DNA from 3 places in the Lysinibacillus sp. GW247-5R2A genome. Region 3 is predicted to be linked to each of the others. Evidence: riboswitches for the same ligand, from Rfam matches in the RefSeq annotation. Region 3 holds a riboswitch; each other region holds the start of a gene.
The links. Region 3 has a riboswitch for thiamine pyrophosphate ahead of AC07YC_RS04675 (ABC transporter substrate-binding protein). Riboswitches for the same ligand answer to the same signal wherever they lie in the genome.

Region 1 (10,438 bases), on a different contig from region 3:
TTTCTTCTAAGTGTTAACAAGTCATAGAAAAGACCGTCTCTTCATTTGAGACAGTCTCTTGTTTATTGTTCATTTTTTTCTTCTTCTAGTTTTTCTAGCTCAGGTTTTCCCACTTGTTCACTAGACACTATATGCTCTTCCTTTTTCTCTATAGAAAGTGGTACCAAGTTCTTTTCAATATAGACTTTCTCATGCACCACTGTTGTATCGGCGAAATAGTCATGCAACCCTTGATTGTCTGGCAAAATAACTACCAAAATATAAAGAGGCATCACAATATTATTAATAATACGCCCAATCCATTCACGGAATAACACATCTGACCAAGTAAGGTTAGCATGCTTTAATGAAATAACACGTAGCCCAAATACCATCTTCCCTAGCGTTTGACCAAAAAATTTCGTCATAAGGACAAAATAACTGTAATAAAGAATCGCCGATATAATGGAGATTGGAGCATACCAAACTGATTCTGATAAGGACCAGTCCATTAAATAAAAGATAGGGTTAATGAGTATGCCAACTACAGCAGATACAATAAGCCCATCCAATAAAAATGCCCACAATCTGATCCAAAAGCCTGCCGTTTTTAATGTGTAGTTTTTTTGACTTGTTGAATCTTCCGTGCCATTGTTAAAAAAGCCAATTTCCATTGAGGGTGAACCTTGCATAACAACTTCATTGTTTGTCATTGAACTCCCTCCTTAATATTCACCGTATAAATACATCATTTTTGGTGCATTGTAATCTGTCATAATTTTCATTAGCATTTTTTCCTCTGCAGAAGGACCGAACATAGAGCCAATTTTCATACCAACATAAGATTGCCATCCGCCCATATCATAGGCATATTCAAATAATACAGCATCTTCTAGTCCAAAATCTGCGCGTAAGGCTGCAATGGCAGCTTCTTCGTCGCCAATTTCATCAACTAAACCGGCTTCAAGTGCTTTTGTACCGCCAAGGATACGACCATCCGCCACCTTCTTCACATCAGCTTCTGACATATTACGTCCTTGTTCAACGATATCTACAAATTCTTCGTATGTTTCATTGATCATATCCTGCATCATTGCTCGTTCTTCTGGTGTCACATCACGCATTGGACTTAGCATATCCTTATGCTCGCCAGATTTAAACGTTTCGAATTTGACACCTACTTTTTCAGCCAATGCTTGGTAATTAATAGATTGCATGATTACACCTATCGAGCCTGTTATCGTATCACGATGAGCAAATATTTTATCTGCTGGTGCTGAAATATAATAACCACCCGATGCTGCCATCGAATCCATCGATACATAAATTGGAATTTGTCGTTCTTCTTTAATTTTCAATAGCCTTTTATAAATTTCAGCAGATTCTTTTACCCCTCCACCCGGAGAGTTAACACTTAAAACAATTCCTTGAATCGTATCATCGTACAAAATATTATCCAATTGGTCTAGGAAGAATTGATGATCATATGCAACAGGCTGCCACAGTGAACTTGATCCAATATCTTGGATTGTTCCATCTACCTTTAAATAGGCAATCCTTTTATCATAATTATCTCCTTCAATGACATTTTCATATACATCTAGGTTATTTCCTGCCATTAAACTATCAAAATTACCTAGGAAATCTGCTTTAAATAGCGCAAAAATGGTATTAATCCCTAATGAAAATAGTAAAAGAACACCAGCCACTATTAATGCAACCCACCTTTTAACATTCATGTCTTTCCGCCTCCTTAACTCGTAATACGTATGACTTGCTCATTTGTTTCATTTTTTTGCAATAATATGCAAAAAGATTTATTCTATTTATTTCCTCATAATACCTTACCTAAAAATAAAAAAAAAATCAAAGTTCATTTCTTTGCATGAACTTCGATTTTCGACATTATTTCCTAGGAAATGATTATTGTACAAGATGTATTAATTCTTGTTCTCTTAATTCGACACGTCTAATTTTACCAGATGCAGTTTTGGGTAACTCAGTAACAAATTCAATAGCCCGTGGGTATTTATAAGGTGCCGTTAATGCTTTGACATGATTTTGAAGGGTTTGAATAAGCTCTTGATTACCATTAACACCATCATGAAGAATAATAAATGCCTTAACGATGTTCCCGCGAACTGTATCGGGACTTGCAATGACAGCAACCTCTTTCACAGTCGGATGCTTCATCAGCGCATCCTCTACTTCAAAAGGTCCAATCGTATAGGCTGAGGAAATAATAACATCATCTCCGCGTCCTTCAAACCAAAAATAGCCGTCCGCATCTTTATAAGCTCGGTCCCCTGTTATATACCAATCACCACGAAATTGTAAATTAGTACGTTCAGGATCATTTAAATATTTTTTAAAAAGTGCAGGTGTTTCTCGATGAACAGCAATATCACCTACTTCTCCTATAGCAACTGGCTCGCCAAAATCATCTACAATGTCAACGGTATTGCCTGGCGTAGGTTTGCCCATCGAACCAACTCTTGCCTCCATACCAACCATAGTTCCTACAAGAAGAGTATTCTCAGTCTGACCATAACCATCTCGCACTTGTAGATGGAAGGTGTCAAAGAATTTTTTAATGACTTCACTGTTCAATGGCTCACCTGCTGAAACAGCTTGTCGAATTGAACTGATGTCATACTCTTGTAAATGTTCAAGTGCTGCCATAAAACGATATTCTGTCGGTGTGCAACATAAGACGTTCATCTTAAATTTTTCAAGCAATGCTAAATATGTTGCAGCGTCAAACTTTCCTGTATAAACAAATGCAGTGGCACCGCTGCCTAAAATCGCGAGGAACGGACTCCAAATCCATTTTTGCCATCCTGGTGCTGCAGTTGCCCAGACAATATCATTTTCTTGTACTCCTAGCCAATGTGGGGCTGTTGTCCGTAAATGTGCATAGCCCCAGCTATGCGTATGAACAGCAGCTTTCGGGTTTCCTGTTGTGCCACTTGTGTAAGCTAAAAAGGCATGGTCTGTACTTTTTGTTGGTGAAGAACTTATGTAAGTTGTTGGTTGCTTTCGCATTTTGTCTACTAACGGCTGCCATGGTTCATGTGCATTTCCGATAACAAATTGCTGTATATTTTGTAAATTTCCTACTTGATCAAATTGCTCAATATAAGGCTCAAAGGCTACAACGGCTTTAGCATCAGCATGATGAATACGATACTCAATATCTTTTGCTCTTAGCATTTCAGAGCTTGGAATGATTGTTAAACCCGCTTTTAATGCAGCAATATAGACAATGTATGCTTCTACTGAGCGTGGTACCATCACTAAAATGACATCACCTTTAGTTAATCCATTTTTTGTAAAGACATGTGCCGCCTGATTCGCTCTTTCAAGTAAATGTGCGTAGGTGATAAATTGTACATCAGAATGCTCATCATAAATAATCAATGCATTTTTAGTTGAATCCTTTGCATATTTTTCAAATTCATCTGTTATGTTATACCATTCTGGTGCTACTAATTCTTGTCTATTCATGGCAAATGCCCCCTTTTGTTAAGACACATTATACTCCTTTCTTAGTATTTTCAATGGTTTACACTTGATTTAAGTAAAGTCATGACAACTATCATGCTTAGCTATATGGCATCAGTCACGTTTTGTCGATAGGAAAACTTGCTATTGAATACATATGAAAAGTATGGTACATTTTGGTCAACTAAAAGCAAGATTGCAGGGGGACTCATAAAGAGTTGAGAAGGTAAAACCTGACCCTTTGAACCTGTTAGTTAATACTGACGTAGGGAGCAATGAACATCGTTTTTTCAGATGAAAGGCTCTTTTTCGTGCATTTTTACGTAAAAAGGGCCTTTTTTGCATGCTTACGTCCACCCATAAAGGAGGACTACAATGATTTTTCAAACAATTCGTCAACAACAACCGCTTATTCACTGTATAACTAATTATGTCGTGGCTAATTTCCAAGCTAATGGTCTATTAGCATTAGGTGCCTCTCCTGTCATGGCTGATGATAGCCATGAGGTGGAGGAAATGGTCGCCATTGCAGACGCTCTTTTAATCAATATTGGTACACTAAATGATCGAACAAAAGAGTCGATGCTGTTAGCAGGAAAAAAAGCAAATACCCTTGCCATTCCTGTTATATTAGATCCGGTTGGCGCAGGTGCCACAGTTTATCGCAAGGAAACCGTACATCAATTACTTTCAGCTATACAATTTGCAGTCATACGCTGTAACAAGGGAGAGCTTGCGGCATTAGCCAATGTGGAATGGCAACAAAAAGGTGTTGATAGTGGTGAGGGATTTATTGTCATAGAGACTGAGGCTATATTATTGGCTCAACGCTACAACTGTCTAGTCATTGTTACAGGCAAACATGATTTTTTAACAGACGGTGTGCAGAGCCAATGGATTACTGGTGGAAATTCACAAATGACCGAAGTAACGGGTACAGGCTGTTTACTTAGTGCTATATGTGGAGCAGCCTACTCTTCAGGAGATGATCCGTATAGCCAATTAGCGGAAACACTGACATATTATAAAAAAGCAGCTGAGTTAGCATCTGCATTTACAGAGGATATTGGGGATATTCAAATTGCTTTGCTTAATGCCTTACATCGTCTTTCAAAGGAGGGTGAGGCTTCATGCATATTGTAACGACAATTGCAGGCTCAGATAGTGGCGGTGGCGCTGGCATTCAGGCTGATTTAAAAACATTCCAGGAATTAGGAGTTTTTGGCACCTCCGTTATTACAGCATTAACTGCTCAAAATACACTTGGTGTAATGGGGGTTTTCCCGATTGACGTTGACTTTGTTGAAAAACAATTTCATGCATTACTAGAAGATTTTTCGATTGCTGCGATTAAAACAGGGATGCTTTATTCCTCGGAAATTATTCAAGGTATTGCACACATTATTGACGATTTAAAAATCCCACTAATTGTTGATCCCGTTATGATTGCAAAAGGTGGAGAAAGCTTACTGCAGCAAGAGGCAATCGAGGCCATGCGCATGTTTTTACTACCCCTTGCTACAATTGTGACACCAAATATACCGGAAGCAGAGGCACTTACGGGAAGAAAAATAAATCAATTCTCTGATATGGAGGAGATTGCTCAATGCTTTTTCCAACTAGGTGTTCAATGTGTCATCATTAAAGGTGGGCATCTACCTAATTCGTTATATGCAATTGATTATGTATTTATAAAAAATGACAAATCATTTTCCATGCAGTCTCCTCGTATTACGACGAAAAACACACATGGTACAGGTTGTACTTTTTCAGCAGCCATCACGGCTTTTCTTGGTCAAGGTTTGACCATTGAAAAAGCTATTATCGAAGCTAAAAAATTTATACAATTAGCCATTATGCATGATTTAGCCATTGGTAATGGTCATGGCCCCACAAATCATTTTGCTTATCAGCTACATAAAGGTGCCTGCGAGGTGAAATTACTTGAAACGTGAAGATTTACAGCTCTATTTTATTATGGGTACAAGCAATGTTTCCCAACAGGAGCCTTTAGCTGTACTCGAACAAGCGCTGCAGGCTGGCATTACTATGTTTCAATTACGCGAAAAGGGTCCTTACGCATTAACAGGATTAGCTTATGAGCAATTTGCCCGCCAATGTCAAAAACGATGTCAACATTATCGTGTGCCGTTTATTATCAACGATGATGTGGATCTAGCGGTTCGACTTGGTGCTGATGGTGTTCATATTGGCCAAGATGATGAACAGATTGCCATTGCACGTAAAAAAATGGCAAACCGGCTCCTTGGCGTTTCTGTACATTCACAGGAAGAACTACAAACGGCTATTGACCATCATGCGGACTATGTAGGAATTGGACCTATTTTTGCCACAACATCTAAAAATGATGCACAGCCACCATGTGGCACTAATTTTTTACAGCAAGCTTCCAAATACCAACCTCACTTGCCTATCGTAGCCATAGGTGGAATAAATGGGACAAATGCTAATATTGTTTTGCAAGCTGGGGCTGATGGAGTTGCTGTTATTTCTGCTATCTGTGACAGTAAGGATATTGAACAAACAGTATCCATGTTTAAGTCTTTATTTCGCATAAAAAAATGATTGATAAACAAACTAAAACCAGTGCCTTTTACGGTCACTGGTTTTGAGTTTATAAATGCTTAGTTAGCATTTATTAGTTGTTGTTGTTTGGCATACCTTTTAATTGAGATTCTGCCATTTGTACAAGACGTTTAGTGATTTCACCACCAACGGAACCGTTAGCACGAGCTGAAGCGTCAGCCCCTAATTGAACACCAAATTCTTGTGCAATTTCGTATTTCATTTGATCAAGTGCTTGTTGTACACCAGGTACTGCAAGCTGGTTTGAACTGCGGTTGTTGTTTGAAGCCATGTTTCTCACCTCCTTGTGAATATAGAATGTGCGTTATTAGATTTTTAATACAAAAAAAATAAAGGTAAAATGTACCTCTATTGGCATTTGGGGAACTATACAAAAAAAGCCGTCTCAAATAAGCTATTTGAGACGGCTTTTGAAATTTTGATTTATAAAAGATCAGCAAACTTATCTTGCTTTTGCTCTTCTTCTTTCTTAGGGAAGATATAGACCTCACGATTTTTGACCGCGCGTGCTATCAGTTCATCAAAATCAGAAAAGCTTTCGTAATGCTCAACCTTTTCGAGCTTAGGCTTTGTTTTAGGACTTGCAGGCGTAAAGATTGTACAGCAGTCCTCAAAAGGCTGAATAGATGTTTCATATGTGCCGATTTGTTCAGCTAACTCAATGATTTCTAATTTATCTGATGAAATTAACGGTCGTAAAATAGGTGTATTCGTTACTGCATTGATTGCTGTTAAGCTTTCAAGTGTTTGACTTGCTACTTGTCCAAGACTTTCTCCTGTGACAATCGCAAGAGCACCGATTTCTTCTCGCACTTGATCAGCAACCTTCAACATCATACGACGAGTTGTTGTCATCGATACATTAGAAGGTACTTTTTCTTTAATCAGAACTTGTATTTCAGTAAAAGGAATAACATGCAATCGGATATTAGCACCAAATTTCGTTAGCTCATTTGCAAGCACTTTTACTTTTTCCAATGAATTTTCGCTTGTATAGGGTGGACTAAAAAAGTGAATGGCTTCTAAACGGACTCCGCGTTTCATCATTAAATAACCTGCAACTGGACTATCAATCCCACCTGAAAGCATTAACAATGACTTCCCGTTTGATCCTACAGGCATTCCACCTGCACCTGGAATGACTTGTGCCATCATATAGGTTGCATCATGGCGGACTTCTACACGTAGCTCAATATCAGGTCGCTTCACTTTAACAGATAAATTATTAAATTGAGGTAAAACATATCCACCAATCTCCCGTTGAATCGCGTGTGATTCTAATGGGAAGGTTTTATCGGTACGTTTCACTTCCACTTTAAACGTATATGGCTTTTCTTTAAATGTCTCCATTATTGTAATCGCCAGCTTTTTCATACTTTCCATATCTTTTTCACATGCTGCAACAGGACTAAATGATTGAATACCAAAAATTTTAGGCAAACCTGTTACTAATGTTTGCATTTGTGCTTCATCCTCTATCGCAATAAACATTCGATCACGTTCTGTACGAATATGGAGATGTCCTAAATCCGCAAAAGCATGACGGATATTTTCACGTAAACGGCGGATAAAATCCATCTTGTTGCGACCTTTTGTAGAAAGTTCACCATATCTAATTAAAATTTCTTTCCAAATCATTACTTTATTTCTCCTTTAAGCTCTAGCATTACTTCTGCTAATACTTGTTTAAACTTTTCAATATCTTCGACGGTGTTATGTGCACCAAAACTAATACGGATGACACCTTTTTTATAATGCTCATCTAGATGCAATGCTTCGACAACATGACTGGTTTTAGTTTGCTTCGAAGAACAAGCACTGGATGTTGATACAATAACGCCTCGTTTTTGCATCGCATTAATAATGACTTCCCCTTTTAAATCGCGAACACTGAAAGATAAAATATGTGGCGCTCCCTGCGGAGTCGATAAAATATGAATAGCTTCTCCATATTCGTGTAGCTGTGCAAGTATTTCATCATGCCATTGACGATAATTTTTTGCATGGTCATTCATGGTTTCAACCGCCATACGAGCTGCCTTTGATAAAGCGACAGCTTGTGGAACAGCCACAGTCCCACTACGCAATCCAAATTCTTGGCCACCACCAAGTGCATATGGCTGCCATCTTATCGCTTTACGGAATGCTAATACACCAGAGCCTTTAAAGCCATGAATTTTATGGCCTGAGATTGAAATACAATCTGGTCCCTCTTCACCCTTAAAGGATACAGGCAATTTTCCAAAGCTTTGGACAGCATCCACATGTAAGGCTGCGCGACTCATTTCATGGATTAATTTAGCAGCTTTCTCTATCGGTTGAATCGCACCCATTTCATTGTTTACATGCATCATACTTACTAAAATTGTATCTTTTCGTATTTTTGTACGAAGCTCATCCAACGAAATAACACCACGCTGATCAACATTTAAATATTCCACTTCAAAGCCCTCTTTTGAGAGCTGTTTAACAGTCTCTAAAACAGAAGGATGTTCTATTTCAGTCGTTAAAATATGCTTTCCTATATGTGTATTGCTACGTGCTATCCCAAAAATCGCCGCATTATTCGATTCCGTACCACCTGAAGTAAATAGCACATTTTTTGCTTCAGTTTGCAAAATATCTGCTACTTGCTCACGTGCACGCATTAATAAATCATTTGCTTCAACACCCATCGCGTGGATAGATGCAGGATTGGCATAATACTGCTCATTCACAACCATAAACGCCTGTAGAACTTCTTTTAATGGTTTTGTTGTGGCACTATTATCTAAATAAATTGTATCGTTCATTATATTTTCACACACTTTCAAAACGTTGATGTAACGGTTTTTATCATAACGCAATCTGTGGAGATTGACCACTAACTTTAACGATAATTCATATTTTAGTCATTAGAAAGGATCGCACTTACAATTTTTTTAACATCGTAATAAATTCCGTTGGCGTACTAAATTCAAGCTCTTTCACGAATCCTAATTTTTCATAAAGGAATATCGCTCGCTTATTGAATTGGGCAACTGTTAAACGGAGTGGCATACCGTAGTCTTGCTGGATATTCTTGATGATGAATGAAAAGAATTTTGTACCAAAACCTTTTCCTGTTAGCGTTGGCTTCATGCCAATACCAATATCTATATACTCTTCTGAATAAGCGTTAAAATCATGTCCTTTTGGCACTTGGGCAGCTGACCCCGTGCAATAAAAACCGATTAATTCCTCTTGTTCATTCATAATGGCGAAGTAAGGATTATCAAAAAATTCTCGTAAGGCTTCCTCGGATAATTCATTATTATAAAAATCATAGGGCTCTTCATATTGCCAACATATAATTTCGTGAGCATACTTTTCATCCATATTTCGAATTAATAGTTCCACTCGTATCACATCCTTTTACAAAATTTAAAAAGAAAGCTGCCTAAAAAGTAATTGCTATACTTTTTAGACAGCACAAATGTAGTTTTAATTTTTTGCCATAGACTGTTCTGCAACCATTTCTTGGATGCGTTTTAATGCACCTGGCTCCATTTCTTCCACTGCTGTCCCTGCTTCCTCTAATGCTTTGGAATAACGGAATTGATGGAATGCTTCCTCAGCCTCTTTTAAACGTGCATTTAATGTCGGGTTAGATGCACGATGACGATTCCCATACTGAATAATGCGTTCAATAAGCATTACATTCTCTATTAATTCATGAGCTTTTGCTTTAACATCCTCAACACAAAGTGTCGCAGCAGTTAAATTATTATGAACTGTTCCCATATTAAGCGGAACTTCCTGCAGACTTTGCATAACAACATATATATGCTCTGCCGCTTCATCAAGTCGTGCGTCCATCTCCTCTGGGACTCCTGGAATATTCGCCTTATTTAGGAGACGATCCGTATCTTGTAATATTTTCTTTAAGTTTTCGACTTGAGCACGGGCCTTATTTTCATCAATACGAAGTTTTTTCATTGTATTAGACAGATGACCTTGCTCTTCATGGATTCGTTCAAGCTCTTCACTTATTTCTATTAATTCTTCTTGCAAGCTTGAATACGCAGACTTTTCTTCTTTGACACGCATGGCTAATAAATCATAACGACGTTGCAGTGCTTCCAATTGCTTTAATGCAGCTTTTGGAATTTCAGCATCCTTTTCGTTTAAGTGATAGCTTTGTTGTACATAGTTTGCCTCATCACTCACTGATTTTGTAGACGTTATAACGTTTGTGATTGAGCTTAATAAACGATCACAATTTTGATCCACATAATTTTTGGCAATAACCTCTTTTTCCAGTAAATCATAAAAATGATCGATTTCTTCATTTATTTCTGTTACACGAGGTTTAACAACCATTAAATTT
Region 2 (10,438 bases), on a different contig from region 3:
ATTAGGGGTAGGAGCTATCTTTGAACAGAATTCTCTTATTGTAAACCCAAATGATGAGGCTACATTGGTAGATTCCAAAAAACGTTTTGGACCATACTTAAGTAAAAATGGTAATGAAATAACGACCACTCTTATTGAAGGTGTAGATGATAAAAATGTATCCCAATGGTACTGGGTGCCAAAAGAAGAGGGACGGACCGTTTTAACGGAGCCCTATGACTATAGTGTAAATGGTCAAACCGTACTAATGACCACAATTTCTGTACCATTAGTCAATACTTCAGGGAAGTTTTTTGGTGTATTGACGGCGGATGTGTCAATAGATTATTTAAATGAGCTGACAAAGTCTGTTGCTCCAGAAGGCGGCTATGCGGCAATTATTACAAATAACGGTGTACTAACAGCTAACAGTTTCGGTAAAGAGCTGGATGGTCAAAATATGCAAGACGACCCTGCTTGGACAAGCATAAGTAAGACAATGGAAAACGGCGAGCTAACAAGTATGTACATAGAGTCTAATGAACTAAAGGATCAAGCTTATAATGTGTTTGCTCCAATGATTTTAGAGGACATTGACGAAACTTGGACCGTTCAAATCGTATTAGCTGAATCAAAAATTTTAGAAACATATAATCATGTATTTGTATATACGATTATTGCATCCATTATAATGGTAGCCTTGATGACTGCTGCAAGTGTACTATTTATTTACAAACAGTTAAAGCCGCTCAAGTTTTTACGTGCTTCAATTGAAACAGCAGCAGCAGGAGATTTAACACAAAAAGTAGAGGAGAAATATATTAAACAAGATGAAATTGGGGCAGTAGCATTGGCCTATAATAATATGTTAGAAAAAACTAATAGTGCTATTAAAGCCGTGTTAAACTCCACGACTCTATTGAACCAATCTTCTAACCAGGTCCATGAGGCGTTTACTGAAATCGTGTCCTCAAGTCAAGAGGTATCAGTAGCCATTAATGAAATTGCACAGGGTGCATCGAAGCAATCAGAGGATACTGAAGAAACGAACTATCGTATGATGAATTTATCGGAACAAATAGATGCCATTACTGCACTTTCGAATGAAATGGATGATTTATCCAACAAGACAAATGTGACAACAGAAAAAGGCATGCAAGAGGTTCAAAGTTTACATGAACATAATATAGAGACGAATGAGATGAACGGCCGTATTCAACAGCAAATGGAATCGCTAGCCTCTAATATTGCCAATATTAATCAAATTATTGCCTCCATTCAAAGTATTACGGAGCAAACTAATCTATTAGCTTTAAATGCAAGTATTGAGGCTGCACGAGCTGGTGAGCATGGAAAAGGTTTTGCTGTCGTGGCGGAAGAAGTAAGAAAATTGGCAGAGCAATCAAAAACTGAAACAGAAATTATTAAAAGCACGGTAGAAAGTATTTTAGAAAATTCTCAGCAAACAGTTGCAGTCATTGCATCTAATGCAGACTTAATGCAATCTCAAAATGAGTCCGTACAAAGCACGCAATTGGCCTTTAAAGATAATAGTGATTTGTCACGAGCAATTGCAATTTCTATTAGAGAACTAATGACACAATTGTCTACTATGTTAGAGCATAAAAATCAAGCGATTATGTCCATTCAAAGTATTTCGGCAATCTCAGAGGAAACAGCGGCCTCTGCTGAGCAAGTAAGTGCCTCTGCAATGGACCAACAAGCTGAATTGCAAAAAGTGGCAGAGTCTATGCAAAATATGAATGATATCTCTAATGAACTGCAAGAGGTTGTTAATCGATTTAAGCTTGCGTAACGAAAAAGGCTACCTAGAATCTAAAGGTAGCTCAGACTGTTGATAAAGGGAATCGAGAAGTTCATGCTCGATTCCCTTTTTATTTATACTTCATGAAAAATAGTTCTTTGCTGCCCAATTATATTTAGGTGATTCTTACATGGTGTACATTGTTGTCTCGTTCATTGATTTGATTTTTTGCATCTTTTAATTCATAGGAACAAGGCGTGTCCCATCCGTAGTGGAAGTCAACGGTTTTAATTATGAAAGTAAGTGGCATTGACCTAGTGCATGATCGACACTACTATTAAAAGGGAGGGGGGACATCAATATGGTGTATCTTGGAATGATTTTCTTTCAAATTGTCGCACCTATTTTAGTATTACTTGTACTAGGTGCTATTCTACAAAAGAAATTTCGCTTTAATTTAAAAGCATTATCACAGCTTATTACATATTGTTTTATGCCAGCCGCTGTATTTATTAATTTATATGAGACGAATATAAAGCTGTCTGTTCTAGGAGAAGTCGGATTGTTTGTTGTACTTTTTATCGGTAGTCAAATGCTGCTTAGTCACTTTTTAGCGAAAGGGCTTGGCCTCGCCAAAACTGAGGCGGCTGTTTTTAAAAATAGTGTAGTACTCATTAACTCTGGGAACTATGGGATTCCCGTAGCTCAAATGATTTTTGCCACTCAACCTATTGGTGTAGCCATCCAGGTTATACTCGTTATCTTTCAAAACATGACAACATATACGTATGGTTTATATAATTTAATTTCCTCTACTAAATCGGGCATGACGATTTTTAAGGACTTTATAAAAATGCCTATTATTCATGCTTTAATAATCGGAGTGGCCATGAATTATTTTGATATTGGCATTCCGCAGTTTATTAAAATACCAATAGATCATGTAGCAGATGGTTTTATTGCCGTTGCATTAATCACGCTAGGCGCCCAATTGTCTCAGCTGGAGATCAAAACGATGTTTAATAAAACAGTATTCGTCAGCTGCTTCACACGATTATTTATAGGACCAGCCGTGGCTTTAGTCATTATCTATGCGCTGGGTTTAGATGGGGTTGTGGCACAATCATTATTTATAGCGAGTGCTTTTCCCACATCCCGCAACAGTTCAAGTCTAGCATTAGAATATGATGTAGAGTCAGCAACAGCCGCTCAAACCGTTTTATTCTCAACCATTGTGAGCTGTATAACGGTCACGATTGTGATTTATATTGCGGATGTATTGTTTACCTAATAGAAAATATTTTTAATGATATCTTCCATCTCTTAGCAATATCTGCTACACTAGCATCAAACTGAATAGTATTAACTAGGGGAGTCTGATGAGTCAGGCTGAGAGGGAAACGCATAGAGGTTTCTTGACCCTTTGGACCTGATCTGGCTCATACCAGCGTGGGAAAGTTAAGAAGCTATTGCCTATTACGTGCAATCAATAGACCCTTTACATTCATGGCCGGATCCAATTATTAATTTTGGATTCGGCCTTTATTTATTGTATTTGATTGTTGGGTGAGCTAGATTCGGTCCTTGCTTAAAATACATTTAAGGGAGAGAAGTAGCTCATGTCAGCAATTAGTGAAAAGAACATTACGATTATGTCTAACTTTGAAGGAAGTAAAAAGGTTTATGTGGAAGGATCTCGTCCAGATATTTTAGTACCCATGCGTGAAATTGCATTAAGTCCGACAACTGGTAGCTTTGGAGATGAAGAAAATGCCCCAATTCGGGTGTATGATACGAGTGGGCCATATACAGATCCGGCCTTTCATGTGGATATTACAAAGGGCTTACCTGCTTTACGAAGTACTTGGATACAAGAGCGAGGGGATGTTGAGGAATACGGAGGGCGTACGATTAAACCGGAGGATAATGGTTTTCGTCGCGCTGATGATCCACGTATCCATGAAAATGTCTTTCCGGAACTGGTGAGAAAGCCTTTACGTGCAAAAAAGGGTGGAAATGTCACACAGCTTCATTATGCTCGAAAAGGAATTATTACACCTGAGATGGAATTTGTAGCGATACGCGAAAATATGGACCCAGATTTCGTACGTTCAGAGATTGCAGCAGGTCGAGCTATTATGCCTTCCAATATTAATCATCCAGAGGCAGAGCCAATGATTATCGGTCGTAACTTCCATGTGAAAATTAATGCGAACATTGGAAATTCAGCTGTATCATCCTCGATTGCAGAGGAGGTCGAGAAAATGACATGGGCTACACGCTGGGGTGCTGATAATATTATGGATTTATCAACTGGCAAGCATATTCATACAACGAGAGAATGGATTATTCGAAATGCTGCAGTACCCGTTGGGACAGTACCAATTTATCAGGCATTAGAAAAAGTGAATGGTGTGGCTGAGGATTTAACGTGGGAGGTGTACCGTGATACGCTTATTGAACAAGCGGAGCAAGGGGTAGATTATTTCACTATTCATGCAGGTGTCCTTTTACGTTATGTCCCTCTTACAGCAAACCGTGTAACGGGCATTGTGTCTCGAGGTGGATCCATTATGGCGCAGTGGTGCTTATACCATCATCAAGAGAACTTCCTCTATACTCATTTTGAGGAAATATGCGAAATTATGAAAGCTTATGATGTAGCCTTCTCATTAGGAGATGGCTTACGCCCAGGGTCAATCGCGGATGCTAACGATCAAGCACAATTCGCGGAGCTGGAAACATTAGGCGAATTAACGGAAATCGCATGGAAGCATGATGTTCAAGTAATGGTGGAGGGGCCAGGTCATGTTCCCATGCATTTGATTAAAGAAAATATGGACAAGCAATTAGAGGTTTGTAAGGAAGCTCCCTTCTATACATTAGGTCCATTGACAACAGATATTGCGCCAGGTTATGACCATATTACATCTGCTATTGGAGCAGCAATGATTGGTTGGTTTGGTACTGCTATGCTCTGCTACGTGACACCGAAGGAACATTTAGGTTTACCTAATCGGGAGGATGTGCGAGTAGGGGTTATTACTTATAAAATTGCTGCACATGCTGCAGATTTAGCAAAGGGTCACCCAGGTGCACAGCAACGGGATGATGCACTGTCCAAAGCGCGTTTTGAGTTCCGCTGGCGCGATCAATTTAACCTTTCTCTTGATCCAGAGCGTGCAGTAGAATATCATGATGAAACATTGCCAGCAGAAGGAGCCAAAACGGCTCATTTTTGTTCAATGTGCGGGCCTAAATTTTGTAGCATGAGAATTTCCCAGGATATTCGTAATTATGCTAAGGAAAAGGACTTAAATACAACAGAAGCCATCCATGAAGGTATGAGGGAAAAGTCAGCGGAGTTTAAAAAGGCAGGTAGTCAAATCTACCAATAATAATAGTGCGAGGCTTGTGTTTATTTACTAGACACGAGCCTTTTTTATGTTGGCTTTACGACTTAATAGGGGAGATGAAAAAAAGGAATATATGCCTTTGCAATTAGAAGGGAACGCTTGAGCCTAGACGAATACAAAAAAGCTCCATGTGAATTATACATTCACATGGAGTAAAAGTTGGATTTGGATATCAATAATAAGTGGAATATTAAACGTTTGTTGGTTGTTTTACGTATGGATTTGTAAGATCCATACCTTCTAATGAAAGACCCATTGCTTTTGCGACACCTTCACCATATGCTGGATCAGCTAAATAGCAGTGAAGAATGTGACGGCGTTTGATGAATTCCTCAACAGAAGCCATATCATTAGCCGTATTTTCAAATAGACGTTGTTGTTCTTCCGCAGTCATTAGGCGGAAAAGTTTACCTGGTTGCTCGAAGTAATTACTATCGTCTTCACGGAAATCATGAATTCCTGCATGACCATCGATGCGTAACTCAGGCTCTTTATGGTCTAAATTATGTTCCCATTCACCATAGCTATTTGGTTCATAGCCTAGTGTTGATCCAAGGTTGCCGTCAAAACGCATAGAGCCATCTCGGTGGAAAGTACGGAATGGACATTTTGGTGCGTTAACAGGAAGCATATAGTGGTTTACACCTAAACGGTAGCGTTGTGCATCTGCATAGGCAAAGATACGACCTTGTAACATTTTATCTGGTGAGAAGCTAATACCAGGGACGATGTTAGATGGTGCAAAGGCAGCTTGTTCCACTTCTGCAAAGTAGTTGTCCGGGTTTTTATTTAACTCAAACTCACCTACAGGAATTAATGGGAAATCTTTTTTATACCATACTTTTGTTAAATCGAATGGGTTGTATGGTAGCTCACGAGCTTGCTCCTCTGTCATAACCTGAATATACACTTTCCATTTAGGGAAATCGCCATTTTCGATGGCTTCATATAAATCACGTTGTGAAGATTCACGGTCTTGACCGATTACCTCAGTTGCCTCATCACCTGTTAAATTTTTAATGCCTTGTTCTGTACGGAAGTGGAATTTAACCCAAACACGCTCATTATCAGCATTGATAAAGCTATATGTGTGAGAACCAAATCCGTGCATATTACGGTAACCAGTTGGAATACCACGGTCGGACATTACAATTGTAACTTGGTGAAGTGCTTCTGGTAATAGCGTCCAGAAATCCCAGTTAGAATTAGCGTTTTTCATATTTGTACGTGGATCACGTTTGACCACGTGGTTTAAATCTGTAAAGTGTAGTGGATCACGGAAGAAAAATACTGGTGTATTGTTTCCTACTAAATCCCAGTTGCCTTCTTCAGTATAGAACTTAAGGGCAAAGCCGCGGATATCGCGCTCAGCATCTGCTGCACCACGCTCACCAGCAACTGTGGAGAATCGTGCGAACATATCTGTTTTCTTGCCCACTTCTGAGAAGATTTTAGCTTTTGTATATTGAGTTATATCGTGCGTTACAGTAAAAGTACCAAATGCACCTGAACCTTTTGCGTGCATACGACGTTCAGGGATTACTTCACGATTGAAGTTTGCTAATTTTTCAACTAGCCATACATCTTGAAGTAATAGAGGGCCGCGTGGACCTGCTGACATAGAGTCATGGTTACTTACTACTGGAGCACCACCTGCTGTTGTAAAACGACGGCTACGATCATTTGCGTTTGTCATATTAGTTACCTCCTGAAAATAATGTAAGTCAAACTCTTCGTCTATAACTATAACAAATATAAAATAGAATTGCTAGTACATTATAATAATTATCGTTAAAGAATTTTTATAGGAAGATATAAAATATAAATATATGCAGCGAAGAGCCTATTTATGCTTATTCCTCGTCCTAAATTTGTTGTTAAATAAACTATGTATAAACAGTATTTATACTGAAAATGAAAAGAAGTATAAGAGTTAATACCCATAACACAAGCCTTTATTGAAAATGAAAACAACTAATTGAAAATTATCTGCAACGTTCTTTTTAGTTTTTTCGGTATCGATGAGGGGTCATACCGATTTGTTGTTTAAATATTTTAATAAAATAATTCGGGTCATCAAAACCGTTTAAATGAGCAACCTCACTAATTGCAAAATCTGTTTCTACTAGCATCTTACTAGCGTTTTGAATTCTAAATTGTTGTATATAGCGCTTAAATGGCAAACCTTGTTTCTTCGAAAAAATCGTACTTAAATAATTGGGGCTGATCCCAAGCTTACGGGCGACAAAGGGAAGAGACAAGGAACTATCTTTAAATTGCTGATCAATAATTTCTAAAGCGAGCTCAACATAATCAGCTCTTTTCTCCATGCGGGCTTCACGGGCTAGCTCTATTAATCTCTGAGTGAAAGAAATAATGCCATTGAGAATCGTATAAAAAATAGGATGCTCAATAATTAAATGAAATAGCTGACGGTAGTTTTGTTCAATGACTGCTTTTTCGTGTAGTTTATATTTCAACATAAAGCGCCGAATTTGTGCTAACACACTTGTTAGATGGATGCGTAGGTCATCCTGCTCGTAATAGATGCCTTCATTAGAAAGTCGATATAAAAATGTTTTTACAGCTTCGAGATTACCCTCCTCCAGGCTACTTATTAATAATTGTTGTTCCTCTGGTGTTAGTAATGGATCGAAGGGCTGTATTTCAAATTGTTTACTTGCGTAAAAAATATGACCGAATCCTTCATAAAAACTTTGATGAAGTGCACGCTTTGTTAATGTATACATATTTTTAATGCTTGTAATCGGTCCGTCATATATCCCGATATTTAAAGAACTATTGCTAAACAAACGCCATTCCTTCATAAGAGTACGTACATCCTTCTCTACCAGCTTTATGTCTTGCGCTTGAAAAAGGCAGACGATTCTATTCGATAAAGGATAGGTCTTCATATGGAAGTGAATAGATGTTTGTTGAAGCCAATTGTAAAGCTTGTTATAGGTCTCAGTGTGCTCAGGTTCAATTATTGTAAAGTGAATGCCAGTTTCAATAGAGTTTGATTTCGTATCCAAAAATAAATGATTATAAAATGATTCATTTGCAGCCTCCTGCGCAGTATCTGTAATTTGTGGTGAGCGCAAGGAAATTCCTGTCAGTTTTTGCTTTAATACTTCTAAATCAATGGGTTTTACAAACAGATGGGCTACCTGTAAATCTATGGCTTTCAATGCGTTTTTAAATAAGGGTTCTGTTGTTACAGCTAAAATAGCACCTGCAAGTTTTTGTAGATCTCGATAAAGAGAAGTTAAGCGATTATTAGGAATCAAGTCGATATTTAACAGTATGGCATCCGGTTCAAATTGACGGATGCATTGAGGTACATCAGACATAGTCGTGCACATATCAATGAGAACATCCCCTGGAAAATAGGTATGTAAAAACCACTTAATGCCTGCTAGTTCAGTGGGGTCTCGATCGATTAATAACAGCTTCATAACATCTAACCTCGCTTAAAATATTCTAGTTTCATATAAAAATACGATTATATTATTAAAAATAACATAGGAATCTGAAAAAAATCATGTTTTCTCTTTTAAAATTCTCTATATTCTGAAAAAAGTAGTTAGTACAATGGAAATAGAGTAATTGACCATTATTCAGCAGGACACTCGTTTATAATGAAAACGCTTAAAAGTAGTTGAATGCGGATGTGTTAGTGATTACGTTAAAATGAATTTTACATAAGCCATAAAGGGAATAGGGGGATGTCATGTGAAGTCGATCATCGAGCTTGATGGCCATACATTAACAAGACAACAAATTGAGGAAATCGTTAAAGGGCATGCAACAGTTGCACTTGCTGCAGATAGTATAGAACGTATTCGTTTAAGTAGGGAACGGATCGAAAAGCGCTTAGCAGAGGGCCAAACGATTTATGGTGTGAATACAGGCTTTGGAAAACTAAGCAATATAAAAATTGAGGAAGACGATATTGGGCTATTGCAACTGAATTTATTACGATCGGATGCAACAGGTGTAGGCCAGCCGTTTCCTACTGATGTTGTACGTGCCATGATGGTTTTACGTGCAAATGCCTTAGCTCGTGGATTTTCAGGAATTCGTGAGGAAACGGTACAGCTTTTATTAGATTTTATTAATAAAGGCGTACACCCAATTGTCCCTTCACAAGGCTCGGTTGGAGCAAGTGGGGATTTAGCGCCATTATCACATTTAGCTTTAGTCCTAGTGGGAGAAGGTAAGGCTGAGTTTAATGGAGAAGTGATGAGTGGTAATGAGGCGTTACAGCAAGCGGGATTATCACCTGTTCGACTACAAGCTAAAGAGGGGCTGGCACTTGTAAACGGTACACAGGCTATGACAGGTATCGGTGTCTTAACCGTTAATGAGGCTGAACGAATTGGGCTAGCAGCGGATATGGCTGCTAGTTTAACACTAGAAGCATTGAAGGGTATCACATCTGCGTTTGACCCAGCCCTTTTAGCAGTAAGACCACATCCAGAGTTAGAGCTTGTTGGCGGTCGTATTCGTAAGTGGCTTGAGGGAAGTAAGCGAGTGACAAAGCAAGGAGAAATTCGTATGCAGGATGCATATTCTCTGCGCTGTATTCCACAAGTGCACGGTGCTTCCTGGCAGTCTTTCTTTTACGCGGAGAACCGAGTACAAACGGAAATGAACGCCACGACCGATAATCCGATTGTTTTAGAAAGCGGTGAAGTACTATCAGGTGGCCATTTTCATGGTCAGCCAATTGCTTTAGCGATGGACTTTTTAAAAATTGGGGTAAGTGAATGGGCTAATATTTCAGAGCGCCGTACAGAGCGAATGGTGAATCCTCAATTAAATGAAGGGTTACCACCGTTTTTAGCGACAAATCCCGGGATTGAGTGCGGACTGATGATTGCTCAATATACAGCAGCATCTATTGTTTCAGAAAATAAAGTGTTGGCGCATCCTTCCAGTGTCGATTCAATTCCTACATCAGGGAATCAGGAAGACCATGTAAGTATGGGGACAACTTCTGCTCGTCAAGTACGTCAGATTGTCCGAAATGCTGCCCTAGTTATAGCGATAGAAATGATTTGTGCATCACAGGCTATTTATTTAGATAAAGCGGAGGCACAATTATCACCAACCACACGAAAGTATTTAGAGAAAGTTCGTGAGTTTTGTCCACCACTATTAGCAGATCAGCCGATCGGTGATGAAATTGAGGCATTGGCGGAGTATTTATTAACGAGTGATGCTCTAGTAAAGGAATATATGTAAAGTTGCTTAAATGATTTTAAGTTGGAAG
Region 3 (10,438 bases):
CAGCCTGTACTACAACAAAAAATCTTCGGAAATATTACTGGAGTATGGGTTTACTCAGCTGGATTATTTATCATGACCATCGTGCTCTGTACAGTATATGTAAAAAAAGCTGCTTCATTCGATAAAGCTGCAGCTGCTGTGCTCGCCGAGTATCATGCGAAAGGTGGTAACTAAATGAACATTGTATCCGTAGGTTTCTTTTTAGCTATTGTTGGTTTAACACTTGTTGTTACCTATATTGCAGCAAAGCGCACTTCCTCAGCGGCTGATTTTTATACAGCCGGTGGCGGATTAAAGGGGTGGCAAAATGGCTTTGCGATTGCTGGTGATTATTTATCAGCTGCAGCCTTTCTTGGGGTGTCTGGAGCGATTGCTTTAACTGGCTTTGATGGTTTCTTTTTCTCTGTAGGCTATGTGGTAGCCAACTTAGTTCTTCTATATGTCATTGCTGAGCCTATGCGTAATTTAGGCCGCTATACACTAGCTGACATGTTAACCGCTCGTTTTAATGAAAAGCGAATTCGTGGCGTTGCGGCATCAGGTACGATTATTATTGTCATTCTTTATATGATTGCACAGCTAGTAGGTGCTGGTGCATTAATTAAACTACTATTCGGTATTGAATATTGGATTGCCGTGTTAATTGTCGGTGTGATGATGACTACCTATGTATTATTCGGTGGCATGACAGCAACTTCGTGGGTACAAATTATAAAAGCTAGTTTACTATTATTCGGCACAGGCTTATTAGCTACATTAGTATTAGTGAAATTTGATTTCTCTCTCATGAAAATGTTTGACACTATTGCTGTCGATCATGGGGAGGAATTCCTTGTACCAGGAATTAAATACACAAGCACGATTGATTCCGTATCGATGATGATGGCCTTAGTTTTAGGAACATCTGGTTTGCCACATATTTTAATGCGCTTCTTTACTGTAAAAGATGCCAAAACAGCACGCTCGTCTATATCATGGACAACTTGGATTACGGCTATCTTCTTCTCATTAACAATATTTTTAGGCTTCGGTGCGTTAAACTTTGTAGGTTTAGATCAAATTTTAGCTGAAAGTAAGGCTGGTAACACAGCTGCCCCACTCCTGGCACATTATTTAGGTGGAGATGTGTTAATGGCCTTTATCGGTGCTGTAGCTTTTGCGACAATTTTAGCGGTTGTTTCTGGCTTAGTTTTAACAGGTGCCTCAGCGATTTCACACGATATATATGGAGAAATTATTAAAGGTGGAAAATTAACAGAAAAGCAACAGGTAGTAGCAGCACGGACAGGCTCTATCTCAATTGCAATTGTCTCCATTGTTTTAGCGCTGTTTGCACAAAGCTTAAACGTTTCGTTCCTAGTGTCATTTGCGTTTTGTATTGGTGCATCCGCGAATTTACCTGTCATTCTTTTTACTATCTATTGGAAGAAGTTCAATTCTACTGGTGCGGTAGCAGCGATGCTAACAGGGTTAATTTCTTGTTTAATTTTAGGAGCGATGGGACCAAATGTATGGAGTCCTGTTGAAGGTGCAGCTATTTTTGTTGGTAAACCACTTGTACCACTAGCTGTTCCAGCCATTATTACCATTCCATTAGGCTTTATTGCAGGCTATTTGGGATCAGTCCTTTCATCTAGTAAAGTACCGACTGAAGAGGCTGAACGAATTTATAAAGAAATTCGTGTAAAAGCGAATACTGGTGTTTCTGTATCTGATATTTCTCATTAATTTTTATACACCATATGCATAATGAATGGAAATTCAAAATATACAAAAAAATAGGCAAAAAATTCGATTTTTGGTCGAGTTTTTCGCCTTTTTTGTTATTCTTCAACTAGCAAATTACTTATCGAACAATATTATTTGACTTCCAAAATACAGAAAAAAACCAATTTTCACTAAGGCAATAGTATTTAAATTTGGATAAAAAACCAAGGTAATTTTACGGATTTATCGTTCTTTTTTTGTCAAGAATCTAGATTTCTCTTTGCTTCATTTATTTATCTGAATATTCTAAAACCCTGTATATTCTTGATTTCAGAGGATTTTTTCTCTTGCAGGACTATTTTCAGAAAAATTTTTTTTACATAATTTTTCTGAAATGTATTGCAATTTTGTGAACTCTTTCATAAAATGAGAATGTGAATTCACTAAACTAGCAAAATCAAGTCTTAAGGCAGAAAAAATATACACAAAATGGGGAATGTTAATGGCGAACAATCAAGCAAAAAAAGGTGTCGTGATTGACTATGATGCAATTGCAAACCAAGAATCGTTTAAGTCTCTTGTACGCAGAAAGAATTCTTTTCTTTGGTCTATGACTGCCATATTTTTATTGGCCTACATGTTGTTACCAATTCTGACATCGTACACAACAATTCTACACCAAAAGGCATTTGGGGAAATTACTTGGGTGTGGATTTATTCCGCAGGGCTATTCATCATGACATGGGGGTTATGTCATTTATATGTAGCTAAAGCAAACAACTTCGACAGAGAAGCAAAAGCGATTATCGCAGAATACGAGAACGGAGGTGGCCGCCGATGAATAACGGAATGAGTTTTACAGCCATATTCTTCTTCGTAGCCATTGTTGGTTTAACATTAGTTATCACATGGTGGGCATCTAAACGTACATCTTCTGCAAGTGACTTCTATACAGCTGGCGGGGGCTTAACAGGCTGGCAAAATGGACTAGCTATCGCAGGTGACTATTTATCAGCAGCCTCTTTCTTAGGAATTGCAGGTGCAGTAGCATTATTTGGATTTGATGGATTCTTCTTCTCTATTGGTTATTTAGTAGCTTACTTAGTGGTTTTATACATCGTAGCTGAGCCTTTACGTAACCTTGGAAAATTCACTTTAGCTGATATGATTACAGCGCGTTTCAATAACTCAAAAGTACGTGGAACAGCTGCTTTAAGCACGATTACAATTGTTTTATTCTACATGATTGCACAACTAGTTGGTGCAGGAGCACTTATTCAATTACTTTTAGGTATCGACTACTGGGTAGCTGTATTGATCGTAGGTTTCATGATGACAACTTACGTATTATTCGGTGGTATGACAGCGACTTCATGGGTTCAAATTATTAAAGCTTGTCTTTTAATGCTAGGTACAGTTATTATCTCATTCTTAGTATTAAAAGAGTTTGGCTTCAGTATTGCAACAATGTTTAAAGAAATGACTACTGCAACTGACAGTGGTGCCGCATATTTAAACCCAGGTCTAAAATATACAAATGGACTTGACACAATTTCCATGTTAATTGCTTTAGTATTAGGTACTGCGGGTCTTCCACATATCTTAATGCGATTCTTCACAGTAAAAGATGCAAAAACGGCTCGTTCATCTGTTATTTGGGCTACTTGGATTGTAGGTATTTTCTACGTTTTAACAATTTTCTTAGGTTTCGGTGCAGCAGCATTCGTTGGAAAAGAAGATATTATTGCGGCTAACGCTGCTGGTAATATGGCTGCCCCACTTCTTGCAGAAGCACTAGGTGGCGACATTCTATTCTCATTCGTTTGTGCGGTAGCATTCGCAACAATTTTAGCGGTAGTAGCAGGTCTTGTACTTTCAGGTGCCTCTGCCCTATCACATGATATTTATGGGCAAATCATTAAAAAGGGTAAAATTACTGAAAAAGAGCAGGTTCTTGCAGCTCGTATCGGTTCGATTACAATCGCTATAATTTCCATTTTATTAGCACTTGGTGCACAAACATTAAACGTTGCGTTCTTAGTATCTTTAGCATTCTGTATTGCAGGCTCTGCAAACCTTCCAGTTATTATTTACACAATCTATTGGAAACGCTTTAATACAGCTGGTGCTGTTACAGCGATGTTAACAGGTTTAATCTCTGCTTTAGTATTAGTAGCTATGTCACCAAACGTATGGAATCCAGTTGAAGGCAAGGCGATTTTCGTGGGTGATCCGTTAATTATGTTAACAAACCCTGCCCTAATCTCTGTACCGCTTGGTTTCCTTGGTGGTTTCATCGGCACATTACTTTCTAAAGAAACTGATGATGCAAAATATCGTGAAGTTGACGTGAAAGCAAACACAGGTATTTCTGTACAGGACGTATCTCACTAAATCTATATCATAAACCTCGTAAGTTCTTGCTTACGAGGTTTTACTTTTTCTTTCATTTTCGTTACTATAATGGTTAAAAGGAGGGAATGAAAATGGCTCAATCTAGGGCAAAAAAGAAGCGGATGCATATAAAAAGAACTGTGGGCAAGGATGTAGAGAAAAATCGCCAATCCAATTCCTTCAGTACACATGAACGCACTACCAAAACAAAGACAGAGAAATTGAAGCAGGATTTTACTAAACATAAAAAGCAGTATACGGATAATTAATTTGTATCCTATACTGCTTTTATTATTGTAGAAAACATAAGTGTTACTTACAAAATTAGTTTAAAGTCGATAAAAGTTTGTCGTATTTTGAGTGATAATTTGAGCCGCTTCTTGTATAGACAATCCCTTAATAGCTGCAATTACCTCAATCGTCGAATGCATCATCCACGGCGACGTAGGTTTATTTGTAAATGGACCTTCAAACGGCCATGGACCATCTGTTTCAACCATCATCAATTCAATCGGGTAGATTTGAATTAACTGTTGAATTTCCTCTTCATACAATGCATCAGGTGTAATGGAGATAAAATAACCTTGCTGAATCATGCGTTTCACAACTACCTCGTCCCCTTTAAACCAATGGAAATGTGCCTGACGAAGCTGATGCTTTTCTAGTAAATCGCACACAACGGTAGCATCCTCATACACAGCATGCAATACAATCGGTTTGTCCAACTCCTTCGCCAATACGATAAATCGTTCCAATAAAGCCTCATACGGACGAACATCCAAAGCTTGTTCTTGCCTTAAATAATAGGGTAAACCGACCTCACCGATTGCTATCATCTCATCACTATGGGAACGAATCCAATCAAATAAAGCCTTCTCTTCTATTTCACTCGGTAAAGGTTGTTCCGGATGGAAACCAAAAGCTGCCTTCACTTTGGGATAGACCTTCGCTAAATTTAATGTCTTTTGACAGGAGGATAGCTGCATACTCACCGCTATTAATGCCTCTACTTCTTCCAAGATAGATGGTATTTCTACGTCCTTATACTGATCCAAATGGATATGGGCATCAATCAACATGCAAATCCCCCTTTTCTTCCTGTAAATACTTGAATAACTGTTGCTTCAAGGCTGTGAATGTGGCCGAATGACGAATTTCTTCTTTGCGAGGACGCTCAAACGGCACAATGATTTCTTTTTTCACCGTTGCAGGCCGTTTCGATAAAACAAGTATACGATCTGCTAAAAAGAGTGCTTCCTCAATACTATGTGTGACAAATAGGATGGATTTCCGATGTTCTTCCCAAATGGACAGTAGCCATGCCTGCATTTCCAATCTTGTAAATTCATCGAGCGCAGAAAATGGTTCATCTAGACATAAAATAGGTTTATCACTGACAATGGCACGGATGAAGGATACACGTTGTTGCATCCCTCCAGATAGCTCGTTTGGATAAGCATTGCTAAAGGAAGCAAGTCCTACCTTTTCTAGCCACCCCTTTGCACGTTCAACATTAGGCTTTTGCTGCAATTCCTCAACTATAGTTACATTCTCTAAAATAGTACGCCAAGGCAGTAGACAGGGCTGCTGTGGCATATAGCCAATTGTTCCTCGTTTACGTTGGATATCCTCTCCATTTAATAAAATCTCCCCTTGATCAACCGAAGAGACCCCACCAATTAATTGAAAAAGGGTACTTTTACCACTGCCGGATGGACCTACAATGGCTACAAACTCACCATCCTTGACATCAAAGGAAATAGTATCAAGAACATGTAGACTATTAAAGGACTTAGCGATGTTTTGAATGCTGAGCATGATAACCTCTCCCCTTTACCATTAATTTTTCAAGCAAACGAATACTACTAAATAACAATAAGCTTAACAAGACAATCGCAAAAATTGCGACAAACACTCGATCTGTACGGAAGGAGGATTGTGCTAAGGTCATGTATACACCAATTCCCTTTTTTGCACCAAGCCACTCTGCAATGACTGCCCCCATTACGCTATAAGTTGCAGCAATTTTTACACCTGAGAAAACAGCTGGGTAGGCATGTGGCCATTCTAGCTTCCAAAACGTTTGGGCCTTCGTTGCACCAATCATTTCAAAGTAATGCTTTAACTCGGGTGCTGTTTGACGAAAACCGTCCATTGCCGCTATGACAATAGGGAAAAAGCACACTAGACAAATAATGATGAGCTTTGGTAATAAGCCAAAGCCAAACCAAATAATAAGCAGCGGTGCTAATACAAGAATAGGTATGTTTTGCGACATAATGAGAATTGGATAAAATAACGACCGAATGAACGTATAACGATGCAAAACAATTGCCACTGTTAGACCACAGCCAACTCCAATAGCAAGTCCTAGTAAAGCTAATTGCACAGTAGCCAGAGCATGTGGCAGGAACGTCTGATACGATTGAATGCCTTCTACTACAATTATGCTCGGTGCTGGAAGGAGCCAAGGAGGAACATCAGCGATATGCACAACAAGCTCCCATATGAATAAGAGGAAGGCGATAAAAATTATCGTCCTTCCCTTTTGTAATGCCCGTTTCATGACTGATATTTCTCCGTTAATGTAGCCATTGTAATTCCATTTGGTTGATATAAAATTTTCACTTGTGTAATGACATTAATGGCTCCTAGCTCGACCATCTTACTATTCATTTTTTCAATGATTTGAAGAAGCGTTGTAAGCTCACCCTCCATCGTTGTTTCAAGTGGATGAACCTCATATTTCACACCAGATGCATCAATAACTGCAATGGCCGCATCTACATAAGGAATGACATCCTCATACTTTTCTGTTTTCGGAATGATTTGGACACTGATTAATGAATTTGCCATGTTAATTGGCCTCCTTTTTCGGTAAGAACTCATTCGTAAACGCTTGTTTAGCATCAAATTCGCCCTCTAATACTTTGTTGCTCGACATCCATTTAGCATAGTTTTCCCATACAGAAAGCTTTTGCTCACCCCATTGTTTAGCGTCATCCTGATACTTATCAGCCAACCACTCCTGGCTTTTATGCACCAATTCCTTATCTAAGTCTGGGGCTGCTTCTAGTAAAATATCAGCAGCTTCATTCGGATGCTCTATGGCATATTCATAGCCCTTCGATGCAGCCGCAACAAAAGCTTTGACGATGTCTGGATTGTTTTGAAGCATTGTTTCATTAGTTGCTAAAACAGGTGTATAGTAATCTAACTGATCACTGTAGTCTGTTAAATACAGCATATTAATCTTTTCCCCACGAAGCTCTGCCTCAATTCCTGTCCAAGCATAATAAATCCAAGCAAAGTCGATATCTTTTTTCATCATTGTGAAGAAATCTAAATCTCCTGCATTGACAATATCTAATTGATTAATATCAGCATTTTCTTTTTGCATTAATGATTGTAATACTGCTTGCTCGAGTGGCGCTCCCCAGCCACCATACGTTTTTCCTTCAAAGTCCTTTGGAGATGTAATACCCTTTGATGCTATAGAAGCAAATCCAGATGTATTATGCTGGATGATGGCCGCTATTGAGACAAGTGGCACATCCTGAACACGAGCCTGTGTAATGCCCTCCTGATAGCTCACGCCAAATTCTGCCTTACCTGAAGCTACGAGCTGATCGGCTCCTGCCTCTCCTGGCATAATGATATCAACATCTAAGCCCTGTTCTTCAAAATATCCGAGCTTTTTCGCAGCATACAATCCTGTATGATTCGTATTTGGTGTCCAATCGAGAACCACTGACACCTTTTTCTTTGTATCAGCAGCCTGCTTGTCCTCCTTGTCGCTACAACCTACTAACGTCAATAGTACAGCTAATAGAATAAATAACCATTTTTTCATGCTAGGTCCTCCCAGTTTGTAATATGAAAGTGTTCATGAATGAATGTTGTCACCAGAAGAAAGCGTAATATACGGTTGGTGAGATATTGCTTGAAAAACAAAAAAACGCCTAGGATTCCTCCCAGACGTATTACAATCAATCTCCAAAACTTTTGCTTTTTTGAATAGATGTTCCCTACGCTGGTACGAGCCAAATCAGGTTCAAAGGGTCAGTGTCTATCGGACACAATCTCAGCTAGCCATAACTAGCCCCCCTACATTCTTTCGCTATGAACTTTTCGATGATTATTATACCCATAGTTGATCGTAAATGACAAGATGCTATTTTTGGATAGTTGTTCCACTCCAACAAATAGCCCAGCTCTACTATAGAGAGACTGGGCATGATTTTAGCTTGGTTTTTGTTCTTTTTTGGCCGTTAAGACATGGGAAATGGCTCCATCTGTGGCAATATCCACTTTAAATGAACCATTAGAATGGCGGTCAGCACGCGTCAATGCATGAACATCAATAAATTCTTGGACGCCTTTTTCAGTTTCAATCACAACCTGCTCATCGTCTGTCGCTTGAATCACAGCGACAATTCGGTGAGGATTTGCTTTTAATTCTGTTAGGACTTTAAGGCCACGTTTGGCACGACCTGCTACCTCTACCTCTGCGACATTCATTTTCTTGACAGCCCCTCGCTGTGTCACAATAACGACATATTGTGTTTCATCTGGCTGTAGAACATTGACCCCTACTAAAGCTTCTCCATCTTTTAACGTAATCCCTTTAACGCCGCCTGTTTTCACACCAGTAACTGGTAATTCCTCGATAGGGAATCGAATAGCATACGCCGTATCAGTTGTTAAAAGTAATTCCACATTATCCGTCATAAACGATGCATAAATCATTGCATCGCCCGCTTTAACATTCATGGTTTTAATCGGCTTCGAGTAACGCGTCACTGCATAATCTGCGAGCGGTGAACGTTTAATTTGTCCATCTTTCGTAGCAGTTAAAATATACGTATTTGGTTGTTCAAATGTTTCAAAGCCATAGACTGCAATAATTGATTCATCTTCACTTGTTGGCACAATACTAGAAATATGCTGACCAAGGTCCTTCCAACGAATATCAGGCAATTCGTGGACTGGTTGATAAATATAATTCCCTCTATTTGTAAATAACAATAGATGATGCTGCGTATTCAAGTTTGCTTCATACAATAAGTAATCGGAATCCTTCATCGCAAAATCCTGACCATTGGAAGCGGCATGGGATCGTGTAGATGTGCGTTTAATATAGCCATCTTTCGTAACAGTCACCACAACCTCTTCGCTTGGAACAAGGACATCTAATGTAATTTTAATTTCTTCTATTTCTTGTTCAATTCTCGAGCGACGTGGCTCTGTGAAGCGTTTTTTAATATCTAGTAATTCTTGTTTAATGACACGTATTAGCTTGGCCTCGCTTTGTAAAATTCCTTCTAGCTTGGCAATCAATTTATTTAAATCATCCTGTTCTTGGCGGAGCTCTGTAATATCGGTATTCGTTAAACGATATAATTGCAGGCTCACAATCGCCTCTGCTTGTACCTCAGTAAAATCGAACTTTGCTTGTAAATTGAGCTTGGCATCCTTCTTATCATTAGAAGAACGAATTGTCGCAATGACTTCATCTAAAATAGACAATGCTTTAATTAAGCCATCTACGATATGTGAACGATCCTTTGCCTTTTGTAAATCATATATAGAACGATTTGTCACCACTTCTTTTTGGTGAGTAATATACGCATCCAATAATAAGGGCAATGTCATCATCGTTGGTCGACGATTATGAATCGCAATCATATTAAAATTGTAAGCTACTTGTAAATCTGTTGTTTTAAATAAGTACTGTAAAATCCCTTGTCCAGGAACATCCTTTTTCAGCTCGATTACGACACGTAACCCTGTACGGTCAGATTCATCACGAATTTCTGCAATCCCTTCAAGGCGTTTATCTACACGCTGCTCATCAATTTTTTTTACAAGATTCGCTTTATTCACATCGTATGGTAATTCGGTAACAACGATTTGCTCTTTACCGCCCTTAATAGGTTCCACCACAGCCTGCGCACGGACAATAATTTTACCGCGCCCTGTTTCATATGCCTTTTTAATACCGTCCACACCTTGAATAATACCGCCCGTTGGGAAATCAGGACCTTTGAGTACTGTCATCAATTCATCCACTGTTGCAGTAGGCTTGTCTAAGCGCATCAATACAGCATCTAGCACTTCATCTAGTGCATGAGGTGGAATATCTGTTGCATAACCTGCAGATATCCCTGTAGAGCCGTTTACTAATAAATTTGGGAAACGGGCTGGTAATACGGTTGGCTCCATATCCTGATCATCGAAGTTTGGTACGAATTCAACCGTTTTCTTCCCGATATCTCGTAACATTTCACCCGCAATCGCAGATAGTCTTGCCTCAGTATAACGCATGGCAGCCGGC

Region 1: it holds a riboswitch for thiamine pyrophosphate, as region 3 does, so the genes downstream of both, thiM (hydroxyethylthiazole kinase) here and AC07YC_RS04675 (ABC transporter substrate-binding protein) in region 3, are expected to answer to the same signal.
Region 2: it holds a riboswitch for thiamine pyrophosphate, as region 3 does, so the genes downstream of both, thiC (phosphomethylpyrimidine synthase ThiC) here and AC07YC_RS04675 (ABC transporter substrate-binding protein) in region 3, are expected to answer to the same signal.

The regions. Positions count from the first base shown of each region.
Region 1 is NZ_JBWKZL010000006.1:132,055-142,492, forward strand. Features, by position in the region: gene AC07YC_RS11175 (RDD family protein) at 63-692, opposite strand; gene sppA (signal peptide peptidase SppA) at 705-1,718, opposite strand; gene mbcS (acyl-CoA synthetase MbcS) at 1,903-3,486, opposite strand; TPP riboswitch at 3,674-3,772, shown strand; gene thiM (hydroxyethylthiazole kinase) at 3,859-4,626, shown strand; gene thiD (bifunctional hydroxymethylpyrimidine kinase/phosphomethylpyrimidine kinase) at 4,614-5,438, shown strand; gene thiE (thiamine phosphate synthase) at 5,428-6,069, shown strand; gene AC07YC_RS11205 (alpha/beta-type small acid-soluble spore protein) at 6,143-6,361, opposite strand; gene thiI (tRNA uracil 4-sulfurtransferase ThiI) at 6,514-7,728, opposite strand; gene AC07YC_RS11215 (cysteine desulfurase family protein) at 7,728-8,882, opposite strand; gene AC07YC_RS11220 (GNAT family N-acetyltransferase) at 9,001-9,468, opposite strand; gene ezrA (septation ring formation regulator EzrA) at 9,553-10,438, opposite strand, start outside.
Region 2 is NZ_JBWKZL010000014.1:9,411-19,848, reverse strand. Features, by position in the region: gene AC07YC_RS19415 (methyl-accepting chemotaxis protein) at 1-1,795, shown strand, start outside; gene AC07YC_RS19410 (AEC family transporter) at 2,106-3,035, shown strand; TPP riboswitch at 3,103-3,217, shown strand; gene thiC (phosphomethylpyrimidine synthase ThiC) at 3,364-5,142, shown strand; gene AC07YC_RS19400 (catalase) at 5,351-6,856, opposite strand; gene AC07YC_RS19395 (helix-turn-helix domain-containing protein) at 7,164-8,618, opposite strand; gene hutH (histidine ammonia-lyase) at 8,896-10,410, shown strand.
Region 3 is NZ_JBWKZL010000002.1:204,836-215,273, forward strand. Features, by position in the region: gene AC07YC_RS04630 (DUF485 domain-containing protein) at 1-174, shown strand, start outside; gene AC07YC_RS04635 (solute symporter family protein) at 175-1,728, shown strand; gene AC07YC_RS04640 (DUF485 domain-containing protein) at 2,210-2,548, shown strand; gene AC07YC_RS04645 (solute symporter family protein) at 2,557-4,101, shown strand; gene brfA (ribosome rescue factor BrfA) at 4,194-4,370, shown strand; gene AC07YC_RS04655 (TatD family hydrolase) at 4,431-5,180, opposite strand; gene AC07YC_RS04660 (ABC transporter ATP-binding protein) at 5,170-5,919, opposite strand; gene AC07YC_RS04665 (ABC transporter permease) at 5,894-6,667, opposite strand; gene AC07YC_RS04670 (thiamine-binding protein) at 6,664-6,957, opposite strand; gene AC07YC_RS04675 (ABC transporter substrate-binding protein) at 6,959-7,954, opposite strand; TPP riboswitch at 8,110-8,220, opposite strand; gene parC (DNA topoisomerase IV subunit A) at 8,344-10,438, opposite strand, start outside.